DNA from 3 places in the Bradyrhizobium sp. CCGB20 genome. Region 1 is predicted to be linked to each of the others. Evidence: riboswitches for the same ligand, from Rfam matches in the RefSeq annotation. Region 1 holds a riboswitch; each other region holds the start of a gene.
What was found. Region 1 has a riboswitch for cobalamin ahead of NLM15_RS23500 (TonB-dependent siderophore receptor). Riboswitches for the same ligand answer to the same signal wherever they lie in the genome.
Positions count from the first base shown of each region.

Region 2: it holds a riboswitch for cobalamin, as region 1 does, so the genes downstream of both, NLM15_RS15240 (energy-coupling factor ABC transporter permease) here and NLM15_RS23500 (TonB-dependent siderophore receptor) in region 1, are expected to answer to the same signal.
Region 3: it holds a riboswitch for cobalamin, as region 1 does, so the genes downstream of both, NLM15_RS07765 (ribonucleoside-diphosphate reductase subunit alpha) here and NLM15_RS23500 (TonB-dependent siderophore receptor) in region 1, are expected to answer to the same signal.

Region 1 is NZ_JANADN010000001.1:5,081,453-5,087,218, forward strand. It holds gene NLM15_RS23485 (hypothetical protein) at 1-15, shown strand, start outside; gene NLM15_RS23490 (hypothetical protein) at 421-1,002, opposite strand; gene NLM15_RS23495 (DUF6925 family protein) at 1,066-2,076, opposite strand; gene NLM15_RS23500 (TonB-dependent siderophore receptor) at 2,101-3,879, opposite strand; cobalamin riboswitch at 4,326-4,540, opposite strand; gene NLM15_RS23505 (hypothetical protein) at 4,615-4,836, opposite strand; gene NLM15_RS23510 (hypothetical protein) at 4,991-5,248, opposite strand; gene NLM15_RS23515 (hypothetical protein) at 5,351-5,563, opposite strand; gene NLM15_RS23520 (hypothetical protein) at 5,716-5,766, opposite strand, start outside.
Region 2 is NZ_JANADN010000001.1:3,319,100-3,324,865, forward strand. It holds gene cbiE (precorrin-6y C5,15-methyltransferase (decarboxylating) subunit CbiE) at 1-189, shown strand, start outside; gene NLM15_RS15220 (cobalamin biosynthesis protein) at 186-554, shown strand; gene cobM (precorrin-4 C(11)-methyltransferase) at 551-1,333, shown strand; gene NLM15_RS15230 (cobyrinate a,c-diamide synthase) at 1,333-2,643, shown strand; gene cobA (uroporphyrinogen-III C-methyltransferase) at 2,640-3,371, shown strand; cobalamin riboswitch at 3,417-3,637, shown strand; gene NLM15_RS15240 (energy-coupling factor ABC transporter permease) at 3,674-4,351, shown strand; gene cobF (precorrin-6A synthase (deacetylating)) at 4,393-5,142, shown strand; gene cobT (nicotinate-nucleotide--dimethylbenzimidazole phosphoribosyltransferase) at 5,153-5,766, shown strand, end outside.
Region 3 is NZ_JANADN010000001.1:1,682,333-1,688,098, forward strand. It holds gene NLM15_RS43940 (lyase family protein) at 1-186, shown strand, start outside; gene NLM15_RS07760 (ribonucleotide-diphosphate reductase subunit beta) at 610-1,764, opposite strand; gene NLM15_RS07765 (ribonucleoside-diphosphate reductase subunit alpha) at 1,775-4,678, opposite strand; cobalamin riboswitch at 4,796-5,012, opposite strand; gene NLM15_RS07770 (hypothetical protein) at 5,362-5,634, opposite strand.

The sequences.
Region 1 (5,766 bases):
CAAAAGGCGGCCTAGACACGCTGGCGATCAGAGAGGGCTGGAACAGCCGCATGGCTGATCCGGCCCTTGGAGACTCTCATATGTTGAAATCGAAGATACGACGCGCAGTCATTCGCGAGTGGATGGCACGCGCGCCCGCGCAGCGTCGATCCAGCCAACAGGCCCTCACCTTCGCAAGAGATGCGAGCGAGAGGCACAGGCTGCCACGCAGCCGTCAAACGCCGTGCTCAGTGATCATGGGATGGTTGAAGCCACGCACCGGGCGCGGCTGAAGGGCGTCCATGCCGGACGGCAGCTCCCGGCAGATATTGTTCATCCGCAACCGGTCTGGACGGCGGTCGTACTGCGGCGATGGGCAAAGGGCCGGTCATCGCCATGACCGGACCTCAGTCTCGTAGCCCGTATGGAGCGAAGCGGCGCTCAGGCCGACAGCGCTCCCTTGCGGCCGAACGGATCGATCAGCCGAACGATCTCGCAGGCGGCAACGAGGCCGGCGAGCCAGACAGCGCTGGTCAGCCCGATGCGCGTGACGATGGCCGCGGTGAAGGCGCCCTCTCCGCCGAGGACCGGCGTCGCGGCAAGCAGCGCGAGCTCATAGGCCGCGTAGGCGACGACGAGCGCGATCGCGAGCATTAGCGGCGCACGGCCCTGCGGCAGCATGCGGAGCACAGCCGATGCTGCTACGGTCGATAGAAGCGCCGCGGCGCCAATCGCAAAACCCCAGGCAATGGTGCTGCCGTCGATCGGATAGTGCAGCACGCCGAAACCGATCGTCTGATTCACGAGCCAGGCGCCGGTGACGACGAGCAGCGCCGGACGCAGCGGCAGCATCGCGGCCGCGACGACCGCGAAGGCCGCAAACGGCGTTGCGCAGGCCAGCGCAAAGCTGGCGAGCGCGCATGACAGGGTCAGCAGCGCAAAGCAGAACATCGGCGCAAGGCGCGGCGCAACCGGATGAAGGCGGAAGCGGTCGGCATGAGGCGGCAGGATAGTGACAGTCATGAAACGATCTCCTTGCAGGATTTGTAGCACATTTTGCGGGTATGGGGTCAGTGCATCCGGGCTTTAGTGAAGGGCCTCCATGGGGTCTTCGGCCTCGGTCGGATCGCGCCGGTCGTATGCGGCGAGCCAGGCGAGAAGCAACGGCGCGCGCGGTTCCGCGGCCGCGAGCTGCCGCACGGTCACCCGAACTGCGGCGCGCGCAGTGCGGTCGGACGGAAGCGTCACGGTCTCAGGTCCCCGCCCCTTCGCGACGGCTCCGATTACGTTGCTTTTGAGCGCCGTCAGCTCCGGCAGCCCGTAGCGTTCGAGCAGGGCCTGGAAAGCTGCGTGCTGATCCGGCCGAAACGGGTGCTGGCGGCCGAGTTGATCGCGCAGCGGATGGGCCGGATAAAGATGCGCACAGGGGATCCAGCCATCAGGCAGCGGCTCGGTCGCAGCATGGGTGCGGCGATGCGCGAGCAGCTTTGGCAGGACGTGCGTGTGCGGACCATCAGGGCTTTTGCCGCCCGGTGGCGGGATCGGCTGGAACACTTCGGCCCGCCCGATCCGGCTGATGAAGACGCGATGCGGATTGGCGGCGAGGATGACCCGCATGGCATCGCTATCCGGCGCGAACACGGATTGCCCCGCACGGCTCCTGAGCGCGGCGACGACATCCGCCTCGCCGGTCCGGATGCAGGCGTCGATCTGCAATGCTCCAAGGCCAAGGTCGAACAGGATGCCGTTGCGATCCCGATGGCGCAGCGCTGCGCGATCAGGACCGATTTCCGTCAGCACCGTGCGGCCACTCATGATGCCCGCTTCATGCGGAAGACACATCGCGACGCGGTGACTCCAGCTTTCGGTGGTCGGCGATTCCGACGCGATGAGGCGCAGGTCGGGGTGGGAGGCGATGCGTATCCCACCCTTCTCCGTCACAACGCTGATCCCGTTGCGAGACCGCTCCGTGTCCAAGGCATCGCCGAGCTCGCGCGTGAACTCGGCAATGGCCCCGAACGTACCGATGCTCCAACCCGCCTCGGCATCGGCAAGCTGACCTGCAAGCAAGTCCATGATCGGATCGGCTGTCGTCATGAGATCGCTTCCTCCGGAGTCCCGCTATCTGACGTCGTAATTCGCAAGGCGAATGCCGCCATAGACGCCGAGTCCCGGCTGTAGAAAGCCTGTCGGATTTTGGTAGCGCACATTGGCGAGATTATCGACCCGGCCAAATACCTTGATCTGATCGGTGACCAGATATTCGGCGGCCACATTGACGACAGTGTAGGCCGGCGCCAGCAGACGCGGAATGCTGAAGTCGCGGTTGCCGTCCACGAAACTTCCGACGTGCAGCACGGTCGCGGACAGCGTGAGCGGATCGATCGGATTCCAGATGACATTCGCGCTCCACTTCTCCTTCGGACGCCTCAGCAGCTCCAGTCCCGCCGTCGCATCGACGGCGCGGGTAAAAGTGTAATCGGCACGAACGCGGAGCCGGTCGGTGATTGCGGCGGCGACGAAGCTTTCCGTGCCTTCCGTGATGGCCTTGCCGATATTCGTGTTGGTGCTCGTGAATGTCACGGGATCGAACGTGCTCTGGATCAGGTCCGTGATGTTGTTGCGGAAGTAGGTCGACCCGAAGCGAACGCGATCATTGAACAAGGGCTGCTCGAAGCCTGCGTCGTATCCAACGCTTTCTTCGGGTTTGAGGTTGGGATTCGCAAAGAAGAAGAACGCAGGAAAGCTGACGTAAAGCTGGTTGAGCGTTGGCGCCTTGAATCCCGTGCCGTAGCTTCCCCTGAACTTCGTGTCCGTGACCGGCACGATCACGGCTGACGTCAGGCGAAAGGTCGGGTGCTCGCCGAACCGCTCGTTGTCGTCCTGCCGGACATTGGCCGTGAAGAAGACGCGGTCCACGAACTGGGACTGCAACTCCACATATCCTGCCTTGTTGACGTTCTGGGCGGAGACCGTCGCCGTTTGCAGCGTTTCGGTCTCATGCTCGGCGCCGATGATGACATTGTTGTTGGGCGCGAGCCGTGTGGTGGTGTGCCAATCGTATTTGACCCGATCGCCGGTGGTGATGGTCGGCATCGCATCGCCCGGCGAAATGTTGTGGTTCCAGTGGTTGGTGTAGTTGACGCCGAAATAGCTCTTCATCCGGTCGTCGAGAACGGACCAGACCGCCTCGCCGCGCGTGAACAGCTGGTGCACGGTCTGCGTGCTTTGCGCGGCGGCGGGAAAGCTGGCAAGTGTTACGGGATCAAACGTGTCTCCCGTGAAGCGCAGCGTGGCGTCGGTGTAGCGCGCGACGCCATTGAGCGTCAGGTTTTCGCTGACATCGGCGCCGAGCTTGGTCGAATAGGTCATGTTGTCGTAGGAATTGCCGATCGCCTTCTGGCCCGGCGGCAGCAGTTCGACAGGCGTCACCGGCACGTCGCTTGCGCGAAAATGCGCGACGTTGAAGGCATAGTTGAAGTGGTCCTGTGACCCGCTCAGACCTGCCGTCTGATTGAACGTCCCGAACGAGCCTCCCTCGACCGAGCCGGTCGCGCGAGCGGGACCATCACCCTTTTTGGTCACGATGGAAATCACGCCCCCCAGCGCATCCGCGCCGTAGAGACCACCCTGCGGGCCGCGCAGGACTTCGATCTGCTGAATGTCGGAGGTCAACAACTGGCCGAAGTCGAACGATCGGTTCGGATTGCCGGGATCACTGACGTCGATACCGTCGATCAGGACCTTGGTGTGATTGGAGTTCGTTCCGCGCATGAAGACCGACGTCTGTCCGCCCGGTCCGCCGGTCTGGACGAGGTTGAGCCCGGGAACGGCGCTGAGCGCATCGGACGCAGTCCGGCGCTGATCGCGCTCCATATCCCCGGCGGTCAGGACGGTCATCGAGCTCGAGACCAGATTGGTCGGAGTGACAATGCCCGTTGGACTGACAACGACGGTTGGAAACAGATTGGCAGCGGATACACCGGCAACGGGGGGCGATACCGGCGGCTCCGGTCTCAGCGCTCGAACGACACGCCTGCGCTCGGGCTTGTCAGGCGCATGTCGTACGACCGGTGGCCTGGCCGTACGCTCGGATGGCCCGACCTCGACCGGGGGCAGCAGATTGGGCGATGCCGATTGTTGGGCGAACGCGGCGGAAGGATTGAACGAATACAGGAAAACAGACGTGAAGAGGCCGGCGCTGAGGCGCCTGGCGGCAGAGACAATACGGGACACTCTTGTAACCTCGGTATGACGTCAGTGGCACGTCACAGCGAACGAGGTTTCACGGAGCGATCGATTGCTCCGGTGAAGCTAATGTCTGTACTCCCCGACCGACATCTTCGCGTGTGACCACGGCTGACGGCAGGTCTCCTGGCTCGCGGGTCGATACCTTACGTCGCCTTCCCAGGACCGAGATTCCCAGTGGCATATGACGAAAGATTCACCGCTTACAGTTGCGGGGGCAGCCGCTGCATTGAGAATATCCCGGCGTTGGGACAATCCCGCACAACGTTCCCTTTTGATCTCCGTGAGGAGAACCGTCAGGTTCCAATTTACGGGTCGTTGGAGCGGTGAGTCAATCGGCTGATTGCATGATCGTCGCAGCACCGCGCGCAGGTTGACCTGGCGCAATCAGGTCGGCTCCCGCTGCTGACGCGTGCTGATCATCGCCCGCTCGCCGGCATCGACGAGCTGGCCGATGCCGGTGCGGCCCGTGAGCGCGCATCGGATGATGTGTTCGGCAACGGACCTGCGGAAGTCGTGGTCCTCGCCGACCGGGCGATTGCGGCAGACCCGATCCAGCGCCAGCTTCATGTTGATCCGTGTGCGGGTGTCGAAATGCTCGCTGATCATTCGCAGGACCTTGATGCGTTTGATGTCGGGCTAAAACTCCTGGCGGTCGGCCGGGTTCCAAAACGGCACCGGGCCTTTGCAGAACCGACTACGCCCGCCCTTGTCCTATCGTGACGGGCGGGCTACGCGCGCCCTCTGCGCTGTGACGGGCGGGCTATGCCCGCCCTCTTGGCCGCTGGGCCTGCGCCCAGGCCGCGGTGACGTCGCGCGGCGGGACGTCGATGCGCCGGATCGGGGTCAGCTCACCCGAGGCGGAGATGATGGCGGTCTCCTCGCGGCGGCAGCGCGGGCATACGAAGCGGACCTCGTGCGGCGAGGCCGACCAGCTCGCACGCTTTACGTTGGCCGCCATCGGCCATGCATTGCAATGCGAGCACGACACCAGGAACCGACCGGGATCGAGCATACCCATTCCATAGGACTCCGCGTCCTGCCCATCCCTTCAATGATTAACCCTTGTGAATCGTTCCGGTGCCCGAGCACCGTCAGTCCCGGCTCCAGGAACCTCCGCCGCTCAGTGGGCGCCCTTGAGGGTGCATGACGTGGTGCAGGTGACCGTGTTGCCGTGGTCGCACGCCTTGCAGGCGGCCACGCACTGGTTCATGTCGCGGGGATTGTAGGAGCTGTAGTTCCGCATCGCGCAGACCGGCGTCGAGCCGGTGATGTCCTGCTCCTGGTTGCAGGCCGCCGTCATGAGCGCGAAGATGAGGACTGCAAGCAGGCGCATGGGATTGCCCTGGTAAGGAGCGGCAAAGCGACGTCGGCGAGATACGCTGCATCGCAACGGACCTCGGCATTCCCACCGCGAGCAATCATGGATCGCGACGCTCGCATCCAGGAGGATGCGCGCCAAACATTAAGAACGGCTTGCAGCCGGCCTCAGGCCGCGGCCCTGGCCGCGATCACGTACCGCATATCGACCGCCAGCTG
Region 2 (5,766 bases), 1.8 Mb from region 1:
CGGCTTGCGCCGGGTGCGCGGCTGGTTGCCCATTCAGTGACGCTGGAGACGGAGGCGCTGCTTGGCGAGCTGCATCAGCGCCACGGCGGCGAGCTGATGCGGGTCGAGATCGCGCATGCCGGGCCGCTCGGCCGCTACCGGTCCTGGGAGGCTGCGCGTCCCGTGGTGCAGTGGAGTGCGGTCCGATGAAGGTCGCCGGGCTCGGATTCAGAAAGGATGTCACGCTAGCTTCGCTGCGTGAGGCGCTGCTGGCGGCCGGTGGTTCCGAAGGCCTTGCGGCGGTCGCGACTGTCAGCGAAAAGGCCGAGGTGGAAGCGTTGAAGCAGCTCGCGCGGGAATGCGGCGTGCCGGTCATGGCTGTCCCGGCCGACATGCTGGCCGGCATCGAGACACCGACGCGGTCGAAGCTCGTCGCGGAAAAATTCGGTACCGGATCAGTCGCTGAAGCCGCGGCGCTCGCTGCGGCTGGTCCGCGCGCGCGATTGATTGCGACGCGGGCGGTCTCGCAGGATCGCACCGCGACGGCGGCGATCGCGGAAGGAGACGGCGCATGACGGTGCACTTCATCGGTGCGGGGCCGGGCGCCCCTGACTTGCTGACGCTGCGTGGCCGCGACCTGATCGCGGTGTGCCCGGTCTGCCTCTATGCCGGCTCGCTGGTCCCTGAGGGCGTGCTGGCGCATTGCCCGCCTGGTGCGCGGATCGTCAATACCGCGTCGCTGTCGCTCGACGGGATCGTGGCGGAGATCGCCGCCGCGCACGCCGAGGGCAAGGATGTTGCTCGCTTGCATTCCGGCGATCTCTCGATCTGGTCAGCAATGGGCGAGCAGCTCCGCCGCCTGCGCGCGCTCGGTATTCCCTATACGGTGACGCCGGGCGTTCCGTCGTTCTCGGCGGCAGCGGCGGCGCTGGAGACTGAACTGACGCTGCCGGGTCTTGCGCAATCCGTGGTGCTGACACGCACACCGGGCCGCGCCAGCGCGATGCCTGAAGGCGAAAAGCTCGCCGCCTTCGCCGCGACCGGCGCGGTGCTTGCGATCCATCTGTCGATCCACCTGCTCGACAACGTCGTCGCCGAGCTGACGCCGCATTACGGCGCGGATTGCCCCGTCGCGATCGTCTGGCGTGCGAGCTGGCCGGAGCAGCGCATCGTCCGCGCCACGCTGGCAACGCTCGATGCCGCCGTCGGTCCCGAGATGGAGCGCACCGCGCTGATCCTGGTCGGCAGGACGCTCGGCGCGGCCGATTTCGACGAGAGCCGTCTCTATGCCGCCGATTACGATCGCCGCTATCGGCCTGTTGGCGCCGAGCCGCGCTTTCCGGAGGCATCGTGATGCCGGCAGGGCTCGTCATCTCCGCGCCTGCCTCCGGCGTCGGCAAGACGACGTTGACGCTGGCGCTCGCGCGCGCCTGGCGCACTCGCGGGTTGAACGTGCAGTGCTTCAAGAGCGGGCCCGACTACATCGATCCCGCCTTCCATGCCGCCGCGACGGGACGTGCTTCCGTCAACGTCGATAGCTGGGCGATGGATCGCGGGACGATCGCGCATCTCGTCAGCCGCGGCACCGATGCCGATGTCGTGCTCGCCGAAGGCTCCATGGGCTTGTTCGACGGCGTTGCCGCGCGCGGCGTCTCCGGCACCGGCGCCACCGCCGATATCGCGGAGATGCTGGGCTGGCCGGTGGTGCTGGTGATCGACCCCTCCGGACAGGCGCAGACGGCCGCCGCAATTGCCGCGGGCCTTCGCGACTATCGCGCGGGTGTGCGCCTTGCCGGCGTCGTGCTCAACCGTGTCGCCAGCCCGCGCCACGAAGACCTGGTGCGGCGCGCGCTCAACGATGCCGGCATCGCCGTGTTCGGCGCGCTGCCACGCCATGCCGAGATCAGCCTGCCGAAGCGGCATCTCGGCCTGGTGCAGGCCGAGGAGCAGGCCGAGATCGGCAAGCTGATCGACGAGGCCGCGCGCTTCGTCGCCGAACATGTCGATCTCGATGCGGTGCTGCGTTCGGCAGCCAGCTGGTCGCCGCAGCCTGCCGCGAATGATCTGAATGTGACACCGCCCGGCCAACGCATTGCGCTGGCCCGCGATGCAGCCTTCTCCTTCGTCTATCCGCATATGCTGGAAGCCTGGCGCGCTGCGGGCGCCGAGATCTCGACATTCTCGCCGCTTGCCGATGAAGCGCCTGACGCGAGCGCCGATGTGTGCTGGCTCCCCGGCGGCTATCCCGAGCTGCATGCCGGGACAATCGCGGCCAATGCGCACTTTCGCAGCGGCCTGCGCGCGTTCGCTGACACACGGCCGGTGCACGGCGAATGCGGAGGCTATATGGTGCTGGGAACCGCTTTGACCGACGCCGACGGCGTTCGCCACGAGATGACCGGCCTGCTTGGCCTCGAGACGAGCTTTGCCAAACGCCGCGTGCATCTGGGATATCGTCTCGCTGCGCTCGCCGCCCCGATGCCGGGGCATCAGGTCGGCGCGCGGCTGCGCGGTCACGAGTTTCACTATTCGACGATCGTCGCGCAGCCGGACACGCCGCTGGCGGTCGTGCACGATGCAACAGGTGCGGTCATCGCCGAAACGGGCTCGCGCCGCGGCCACGCCACGGGCACCTTCTTCCATCTGATCGCGGAGGACCGGTGAGCGGTTTTGTCACTTTCATTTCGGCCGGCCCCGGCGACCCCGAGCTTCTCACGCTCAAGGGCGCCGCGCGGCTGCGGGATGCCGACGTCGTGCTGTATGACGACCTCGCGTCCGGCGCGATCCTCGATCTGGCCCGGCCCGGCGCCAATCTGGTCGCGGTGGGCAAGCGGGCAGGGCGGCCCTCGACCAAGCAGCACCATGTCAACCGCCTGCTGGTCGACTATGCCGCAACCGGCTCGCGCGTCGTGCGGCTGAAGTCCGGCGATGCCGGCATTTTCGGGCGGCTGGAGGAGGAGCTCGACGCGCTGCGCGAGGCCGGCATCGGCTACGAGATCATTCCCGGCGTCACCTCGGCCTGCGTTGCGGCGGCGCAAGCCGGCATTCCGCTGACCCGGCGCCATACCTCGCGCCGGGTGCAGTTCGTGACCGGGGCCGACGTCACCGGCGAACTGCCGCCAAACCTCAACTGGGCGGCGCTGGCCGATCCGGAGGCGACGACCGTCGTCTATATGGGCCGGCGCACTTTTCCGGCGCTTGCCGCAAAATTGATCGAGCACGGCCTCGCCGCGGACACCCCGGCGCTGTTCGCCGAATCCCTCGGCCGTCCGGACGAGCGGCTGATCCGCACCACCGTGACCGAGCTGGCCGAACGGCTTGCGCGAGGCGGCGCAGCCTCGACGGCGGCCGTGATCCTGTTCGGTGCTCTGGCGGGGGATTATCCGTCGTGACGGCGCCGGCCGCCGTTCGCCCCTTGACGCCCGGCTTGCGAAAGGGGCACACATGGGATGCATGGTGCTCGACGCGGCGCAAAGCGCCGGAGCATAATCGGGAATGGGGGTGGGCGGACCCAGTTGCGGCGCCCAAAACCCCAGCCGCCCCCGCGACTGTAAGCGGTGAGGGACTTCGATCAGCCACTGGGCCGCAAGGCTCGGGAAGGCCGGAGAATCCCAGTGAGCCGCGAGCCAGGAGACCGGCCCTGCACGTTTTGAGGCCAAGGCCGTCGGGTGTGACGGCAGGAAGGATCTGAGCCATGCATATCGAACCCGGGGTCGTGACGGGCGCCAAGCTCGTGTTGAGTTACGCAACCGGCATCGCCGCAGGCGGCGTTGCCTTGAAGCTGGCGGTCGAGACCGTGCGCGAGCAGGGCATTGGCTCGTTTGCTGCGCGCACTCTTGTCACCACGGGCCTCGTCTTCGTCTTCTTCGAGATCCTGCCGCACTTCCCGGTCGGCGTCTCCGAGGTGCACTTCATCCTCGGTTCGACCTTGTTCCTGCTGTTCGGCGCCGCGCCCGCGGCCTTCGGCCTCGCGTTCGGCCTGCTGCTCCAGGGCGTGTTCTTCGAGCCGCCGGACTTGCCGCAATATGGCATGAACGTGACGACACTTTTGGTGCCGCTGTTTGCGATCCAGGCGATCGCCTCGCGGATCATTGCGCGCAACACCGCCTATGTCGACTTGAAGTATCGTCAGGCGCTGGCGCTTTCGACGACCTACCAGGCCGGCGTGATCGCCTGGGTGGCGTTCTGGGCGCTCTATGGCTCCGGCTTTGCCATGAGCAACCTCGCAAGCATCGCGACGTTCGCGGCGTCCTACGCGCTGGTCATCGTGATCGAGCCGCTCGCCGATCTTGCCGTGCTGGCCTTGGCGAAGTCGCTGCGCGGCGTCACCGCGCCCGGCCTCGTCACACCGCGCCTGCACAACGCGGCCTGAGAGACCAGGGGCGGCCGTGAGGGCCGCCCCTGATACTCGCGATGCTCACGCTCTCCCTGATAGGCATCGGTTGCGGCGATCCCGAGCAGCTTACGCGCGCCGCGATCGGTGCCATCAACGCGGCCGATCTCGTCCTGATCCCGCGCAAGGGGACCGCGAAATCCGATCTCGCCGATCTCAGGCGCACGATCTGCGCGGATGTGCTGGCAAACGACAAGACCCGCATCGCCGAGTTCGATCTTCCCGTGCGCGACGCGACTGACGCGGACTACCGCAAGGGCGTGGATGATTGGCACGATGCCGTTGCGGCGGCCTGGTCGCAGACGATCGCGGATCATCTGGGAAGCGAAGGCAAGGTTGCGCTGCTGATCTGGGGCGATCCCTCGCTCTATGATTCCTCGCTGCGCATTGCGCGGCGGCTCAATCCCCTGCCTGAGATCGAGGTCGTGCCCGGCATCACCTCGATTCAGGCGCTGTGCGCGGCGCATGCGCTGCCGCTCAACGACATTGGCGAGCCGTTCCTGGTCACGACAGGGCGTCGCCTGCGCGAGGGCGGCTGGCCGGCAGGCGTCGATACCGTGGTTGTGATGCTCGACGGCGGCACGGCGTTCCAGTCGCTCGATCCAGCCGGGCTTTACATCTGGTGGGGCGCCTATCTCGGCATGCCCGATCAGATCGTCATGTCCGGTGTACTCGCCGAGGTCGGTCCGCGCATCGTCGCTGCGCGACAGGATGCGCGCGAGCGGCACGGCTGGATCATGGACAGCTACATTCTCAAGCGCAGGCCGTAAGCGAGGCAGCATGCTCCCCGAATGGGTCTACAAGAAGTGCCCCGAGATCTCCGCGGTCCATCGCGAGGCGGCGGTCGCGCGGCAGGCGCAGCTGACAAAGCCGGCCGGCGCGCTCGGCCGGCTCGAGCAGCTCGCGATCGAGCTTGCGGGCCTGCAGGCGACCGGGCAACCGCGTGCCGCGCGCGTCCCGATCATCGTCTTCGCCGGCGACCACGGCATCGTCGCGCAGGGCGTGTCGGCCTATCCGCAGGAAGTGACCATCGCGATGATGGCGAACTTTGCCTCGGGCGGCGCCGCGATCTCGGTGCTGGCGCGTGACCTTGGCTCCAGCCTGGAAATCGTCGACGCCGGCACGCTGGCGCAGGAGGCGATGGCGGGAATCGTCATCGACAAGCCGCGCAGCGGCACGCGCGATTTCAGCGTGGAAGCTGCACTCACCGCTGCGGAGCTGGCATTCGCCTTCGAAGCCGGCCAGCGCGCCGTCGCGCGCGCGGAGGCCCATCAGCCCGATCTCCTGATCTTCGGCGAGATGGGCATCGGCAATACCACGACGGCGGCGGCGATTGCGGCGAGCCTGCTCGGCATGAGTGCCGAGGAGGTCGCGGGCAGCGGTACCGGCGTCGA
Region 3 (5,766 bases), 3.4 Mb from region 1:
ATCCGGAATTGCAAATTCCCTGGAAGATCGCTAACGACCTCGAACTGGCGGGGTCTCAGTAAGCAGCGCAGAAGCAACGGTAAGCGCCGCATCAATAAGCTGCGCAATGTCCAAAGCGTGTCAGCCACCTCCAGCGCCTTCTGGTGGCGCAGGGCTTTGTTGCTCGGGATCGCCGATACTACGTGACGGCTTTACAGTTTACTACGGCGGCGGGGAGTACCGGTCCTGCGTTTCCTTGCCAAATGCGTTACGCTGTAGGTCTTTAAGAGGCGTCCAAACCGAAAGCGTCGCGTGTTTTGCTACGCGGTAGGGATGGAAGGACATTTCAGGCGGCCGACAACACGGCTGCGGAAGTCCATCGTGCTTTCCGCATTCCGGTTGCCGGCGCCCCAGCCAATCATTGCCTTCTGCGCCCCAGCTATGCCGATGAAAAAGCAGCGATCGCCCTCGGCATTGATTCCGTGACGCCAGATCTGTCAAAAGAACAAATCGTGAGGTCTGACGGGAGGGATCTGATCGAGGAAGATCTTCCGCAACGTTCCACTCTCGCAGCGGCGAGCGCCGAACGACCTCGCAAACCGTAGCGATGCTTTCGGGGCGCTGCTCTTGTCATTCCCAAGTCAAGGCACCTCCGTTCTGGTATTCGATGACGCGGGTCTCGAAGAAGTTCTTCTCCTTCTTCAAATCCATCGTCTCCGACATCCACGGGAACGGGTTCTCGACCTCGGCGAATACAGGCGAAAGTCCGATCTGCGCACAGCGACGGTTAGCGATGAAGTGCATGTACTGTTCGCACAGTGCCGCATTGAGCCCGAGGAAGCCCCTCGGCATCGTGTCGCGTCCATAGGCGGCCTCCAGCTCCGCCGCCTCGCGGATCATGCCGCGTACCTCGTCCTGGAACGCTGGCGTCCACAGGTGCGGATTCTCGATCTTGATCTGGTTGATCACGTCGATCCCAAAGTTGAGATGGATGCTCTCGTCACGGAGGATGTACTGATACTGCTCGGCGATGCCGACCATCTTGTTGCGGCGGCCGAGCGAGAGGATCTGCGCAAAGCCGGTGTAGAACCACATCCCCTCGAACACGACGTAGAAGGCGACGAGATCGCGCAGAAAGGCGCGGTCATTGTCCGGCGTGCGCGTCTGAAACGAAGCATCGTCGAGATGCTGCGTGTGCTTGAGCGCCCAGGCCGCCTTGTCGGTGATCGAAGGTACCTCGCGGTACATGTTGAACAGCTCGCCCTCATCGAGGCCGAGGCTTTCGACGATGTATTGGAAGGTATGGGTATGCACCGCCTCCTCGAAGGCCTGCCGCAGCAAGTACTGGCGGCATTCCGGGTTGGTGAGGTGCCGATAGATCGCCAGCACGATGTTGTTGGCGACGAGGGATTCGGAGGCCGCGAAGAAGCCGAGATTGCGCTTGATCGCGCGCCGCTCGTCTTCCGTCAGCCCGTCCCGCGACTTCCACAGGGCTATGTCGGCCTGCATCGAGACTTCGGTCGGCATCCAGTGATTGTTGCAGCCGGAGAGATATTTCTCCCAGGCCCATTTGTATTTCAGCGGCAGCAGCTGGTTGACGTCGGCGCGGCAGTTGATCATCCGCTTCTCGTCGACCGAGACCCGGCCGCCGCCGCGATCTATCGCACCCAAGCCGGTGGGGTCGACCGGCTCGAGCCTGAGCTGGGTCTGCGGACGGAGCGCGGTGGCGAGGCTTGAGGCAGCCGGAGTCGCCGCCGTGGTTTCGGTGTCGGACCAATCGAGCATCGTCATCTCCTCACTGGCACGCTTCGCATTCGGGATCGTCGATCCGGCAGGCCTTGATGCCTTCGAGATCGGGAGCTGCCGCCGCCGGGATCATGATCGGGGCGTGCGAGAGAGCTTCAGATGCAGACACCGCGTTGAGCTTGCCGTCGGTTCCCTTGAGCGTCGACTTCTCGACATGCGTGGCGCTGCGCGAGCGCAGGTAATAGGTGGTCTTCAAGCCGTGCCGCCAAGCCAGCCGATAGAGCGCATCGAGCTTCTTGCCGGAGGGATTGGCGATGTAGAGATTGAGCGACTGCGACTGGTCGATCCACTTCTGCCGGCGCGCGGCGGCCTCGATCAACCAGGCGCTGTCGATCTCGAAGGCGGTGGCGTAGAGCGCTTTCAGATCGTCAGGGACGCGGTCGATCTGGCCGACGCTGCCGTCGAAATATTTGAGGTCGGAGACCATCACCTCGTCCCATAATCCCCTCGCCTTGAGATCACGAACGAGGAACTCGTTCACGACGGTGAAGTCGCCGGACATGTTCGATTTGACGAACAGGTTCTGGTAGTTCGGCTCGATCGACTGCGAAACGCCGCAGATGTTGGAGATCGTCGCGGTCGGCGCGATCGCCATCACGTTCGAGTTGCGCATGCCGCTGGCGGTGACCTTCTTGCGCAGGCGATCCCAATCCCGCGTCGAGGAGCGGTCCGCACCGAACCCACCGCGGGACTCGGCGACGAACTGCATGGAGTCGAGCGGCAAAATCGCCTTCGACCATAGCGAACCCTCGAAGCTCGCATAGCGGCCGCGCTCGGCGGCGAGATCGGAGGACGCCTCGATCGCGTAGAACGAGATCGCTTCCATGCTGACGTCGGCAAAGGTCACCGCCGCCTCGGACGCGATCGGGATACGCTGGACTTGAAGCGCCTCCTGAAAACCCATCAGGCCGAGGCCGACCGGCCGGTGGCGCATGTTCGAACGACGCGCCTCCGGGATCGTGTAAAAACTGATGTCGATGACGTTGTCGAGCATCCGCACGGCGGTCGTGACCGTCCGCTTCAACTTGGCCTGGTCGATACCGTCAAGGCCGACATGGGCGAGCATGTTGACGGAGCCGAGATTGCAGACTGCGACCTCGTCGGCCGAGGTGTTGAGCGTGATCTCGGTGCAGAGATTCGAGGAATGGATCACGCCCATGTGCCGCTGCGGCGAACGCAGATTGCAGGGGTCCTTGAAGGTGATCCAGGGATGGCCGGTCTCGAACAGCATGGTCAGCATGCGGCGCCAGAGGTCGGTCGCGCGCACCGTCTTGAACACGCGTAGGCCGCCGGCCTTCGCCTTGGCTTCATAGCCCTCATACGCGGTCTTGAACGCAGTGCCATAGAGATCGTGCAGGTCGGGCGTCTCGTCCGGCGAGAACAATGTCCACTCACCGTCGGCATCGACGCGCTGCATGAACAGATCAGGCACCCAATTGGCGGTGTTCATGTCGTGGGTGCGGCGGCGATCGTCGCCGGTGTTCTTGCGCAGATCGAGGAACTCCTCGATGTCGACGTGCCAGGTCTCGAGATAGGCGCAGACCGCGCCCTTGCGCTTGCCGCCCTGGTTGACGGCGATCGCGGTGTCGTTGGCGACCTTCAGGAACGGGATGATGCCCTGGCTCTCGCCATTGGTGCCCTTGATGTGGGCGCCGAGACCGCGGACCGGCGTCCAGTCGTTGCCGAGCCCGCCGGAGTATCTTGCCAGCAGCGCGTTGTCCTTGATGGATTTGAAGATGCCGTCGAGGTCATCGGAGACGGTGGTGAGGAAGCAGGATGATAATTGCGGGCGCAGCGTGCCCGAATTGAACAGCGTCGGCGTCGAAGCCATGAAGTCGAACGACGACAGCAGATCGTAGAACTCGATCGCCCTGGCTTCGCGGTCGATCTCGCGGACCGCAAGACTCATAGCGACGCGCATGAAGAACGCCTGCGGCAACTCGATGCGCTTGCCGCGCTCATGCAGGAAGTAGCGGTCGTAAAGGGTCTGGAGACCGAGGAACTGGAAGTTCAGGTCGCGCTCCGGCTTCAGCGCCGTGGCGATCCGGCCGAGGTCGAAACGGGAGAGCTCGGGATCGAGCAGTTCGGCAGCAATGCCGGCTTTCACATAGGCCGGGAAGTATTCGGCATAGCGGGTCGCCATGTCGGCCTGCGAGGCGGACGAGGGAATGCCGTGGACATGCGAGAGCACTTCGCCGCGGAGCTTGTCGAGCAGCAGACGCGCGCTGACATAAGCATAGTTCGGCTCCTGCTCGACCAGCGTGCGCGCGGCCATGATCGAGGCCAGCGCTAGCTCGTCCTGGCTGATGCCGTCGTAGAGATTGCGGGTGGTCTCGGCCAGCACCGGGGCGGCGGAGACGCCGTCGAGCCCCGCGCAGGCTTCGCCGATGATCAGCGCGAGACGCCTGGTATCGAGGCCGATGCGCGAGCCGTCAGCAAGCGTGACGTGTAGCTCCGGAACGGCAACGGGCGCTGGCTGCGCAGCCGCCTCTTCTGCGCGCTGGCGCGATCGCTCTTCGCGGTACAGCACATAGGCGCGCGCGACCTTGTGGTGCTCGCTGCGCATCAGGGCGAGCTCGACCTGGTCCTGCACATCCTCGATATGGAAGGTGCGTCCTTCGCCTGCGCGCCGCATCAGCGCTGCGACGATCTCGGCCGTCAGCTGCTCGACGCTCTCATGGACACGGCGCGAGGCGACCGCGCTGGTGCCTTCGACCGCAAGGAAGGCCTTGGTCATGGCAACAGCTATCTTGGCGGAATCGAATGGCGAGACCTTTCCATTGCGGCGGATGATCTGCATGGCCGGCTCGCTGAAAGCAGCCGCAAGTGATTGTGGACGCAACTGGATGATGGGTGCGGAAGCGCCTTCCGCGTCGTGCAGGTTCAGTGACATCAATAGGCCCCGTGATGCGCGTTGTGTTTGAACGGGGCGTTGAGGAAGGACGCTGCAGATCGCCGGCGGAATGATGCCGACGGCGCATGCAAGCGACCGCCGGGACACCCCGCCCGTGGACGTTCAGATCATCACGGCAGGTCTCCTGGCTCGCAGGTCGTTGCTCGCTTCCCGTCTTCCCGGTGCAGATAGCGCCAGTGACGATTTTCGGAAACAGCTCGCTGCTGACAGTTGCGGGGGCAGCGCCGGAATTCCACGCCAAAGCGCAGTCACCGGCTTCCCTCTTAGCCACTAAATCTTGCGATCCGGTGGAACCATGATTACTATATGTAGCGATGGTTCGGGCCTCCTGTCAATGGCTGATAACGTGCCGATACCGATTTGCCTGCGGAATGCTGGAATCTCACGGGCTCTGAAAGCTCCCGATTCGCAGGCAAACGTGTGCTCATAGATTTGGGTAGAACGGTGAGGCCTGCGCACTCGCGTTGGAAACTGATCTTGCTTTGGCTCTTATCGACATTTCTACGATATCCGACCATGGCGAGTTCGATCACATTCTTCGTGACTCCGTTGACGTTCCGAACTTCGTCGCCAATGCCGGCGTGTACAAACCTAAGCCCGTAGGCTGGCCGGACGGCATAGGCCGCGTCGAAAATTTGTCGCGACGACCGGAATGACATTCATCAGCGCCATGCCGGATGACCCTGAGCATGTCCTTCCAGTTCAGCTTGATAGCCTAACGACATCACTGCCGCTCGCAACTCGCTTCCGTTCAGAAGGGTCCGTCGGCGAAAGCGCCGGAGCAAGACATCGAGGAATGAACTCGCGCGAACCAGATCGGCATTGAGGCCGCGCGAATTCACTCCACGGACGAAATTCCCGTCCAAAAGAATGACAGTGCAAAGAAGACCTGCATCCGACGCCACCAAAACAACGAGCGAGCCGCCGAGGTTCATGGCACCACTCCTCTTTGTTGTGGTTATTGTTAGCATTATGCTCGCGGTGACCTGCCACTGAATTGTCATCCAGCGGCAGTTAGAGTCCCGAGGGTTTTGAAACGCTCTCCAAAACTAGGCCAGCCGGAGCTG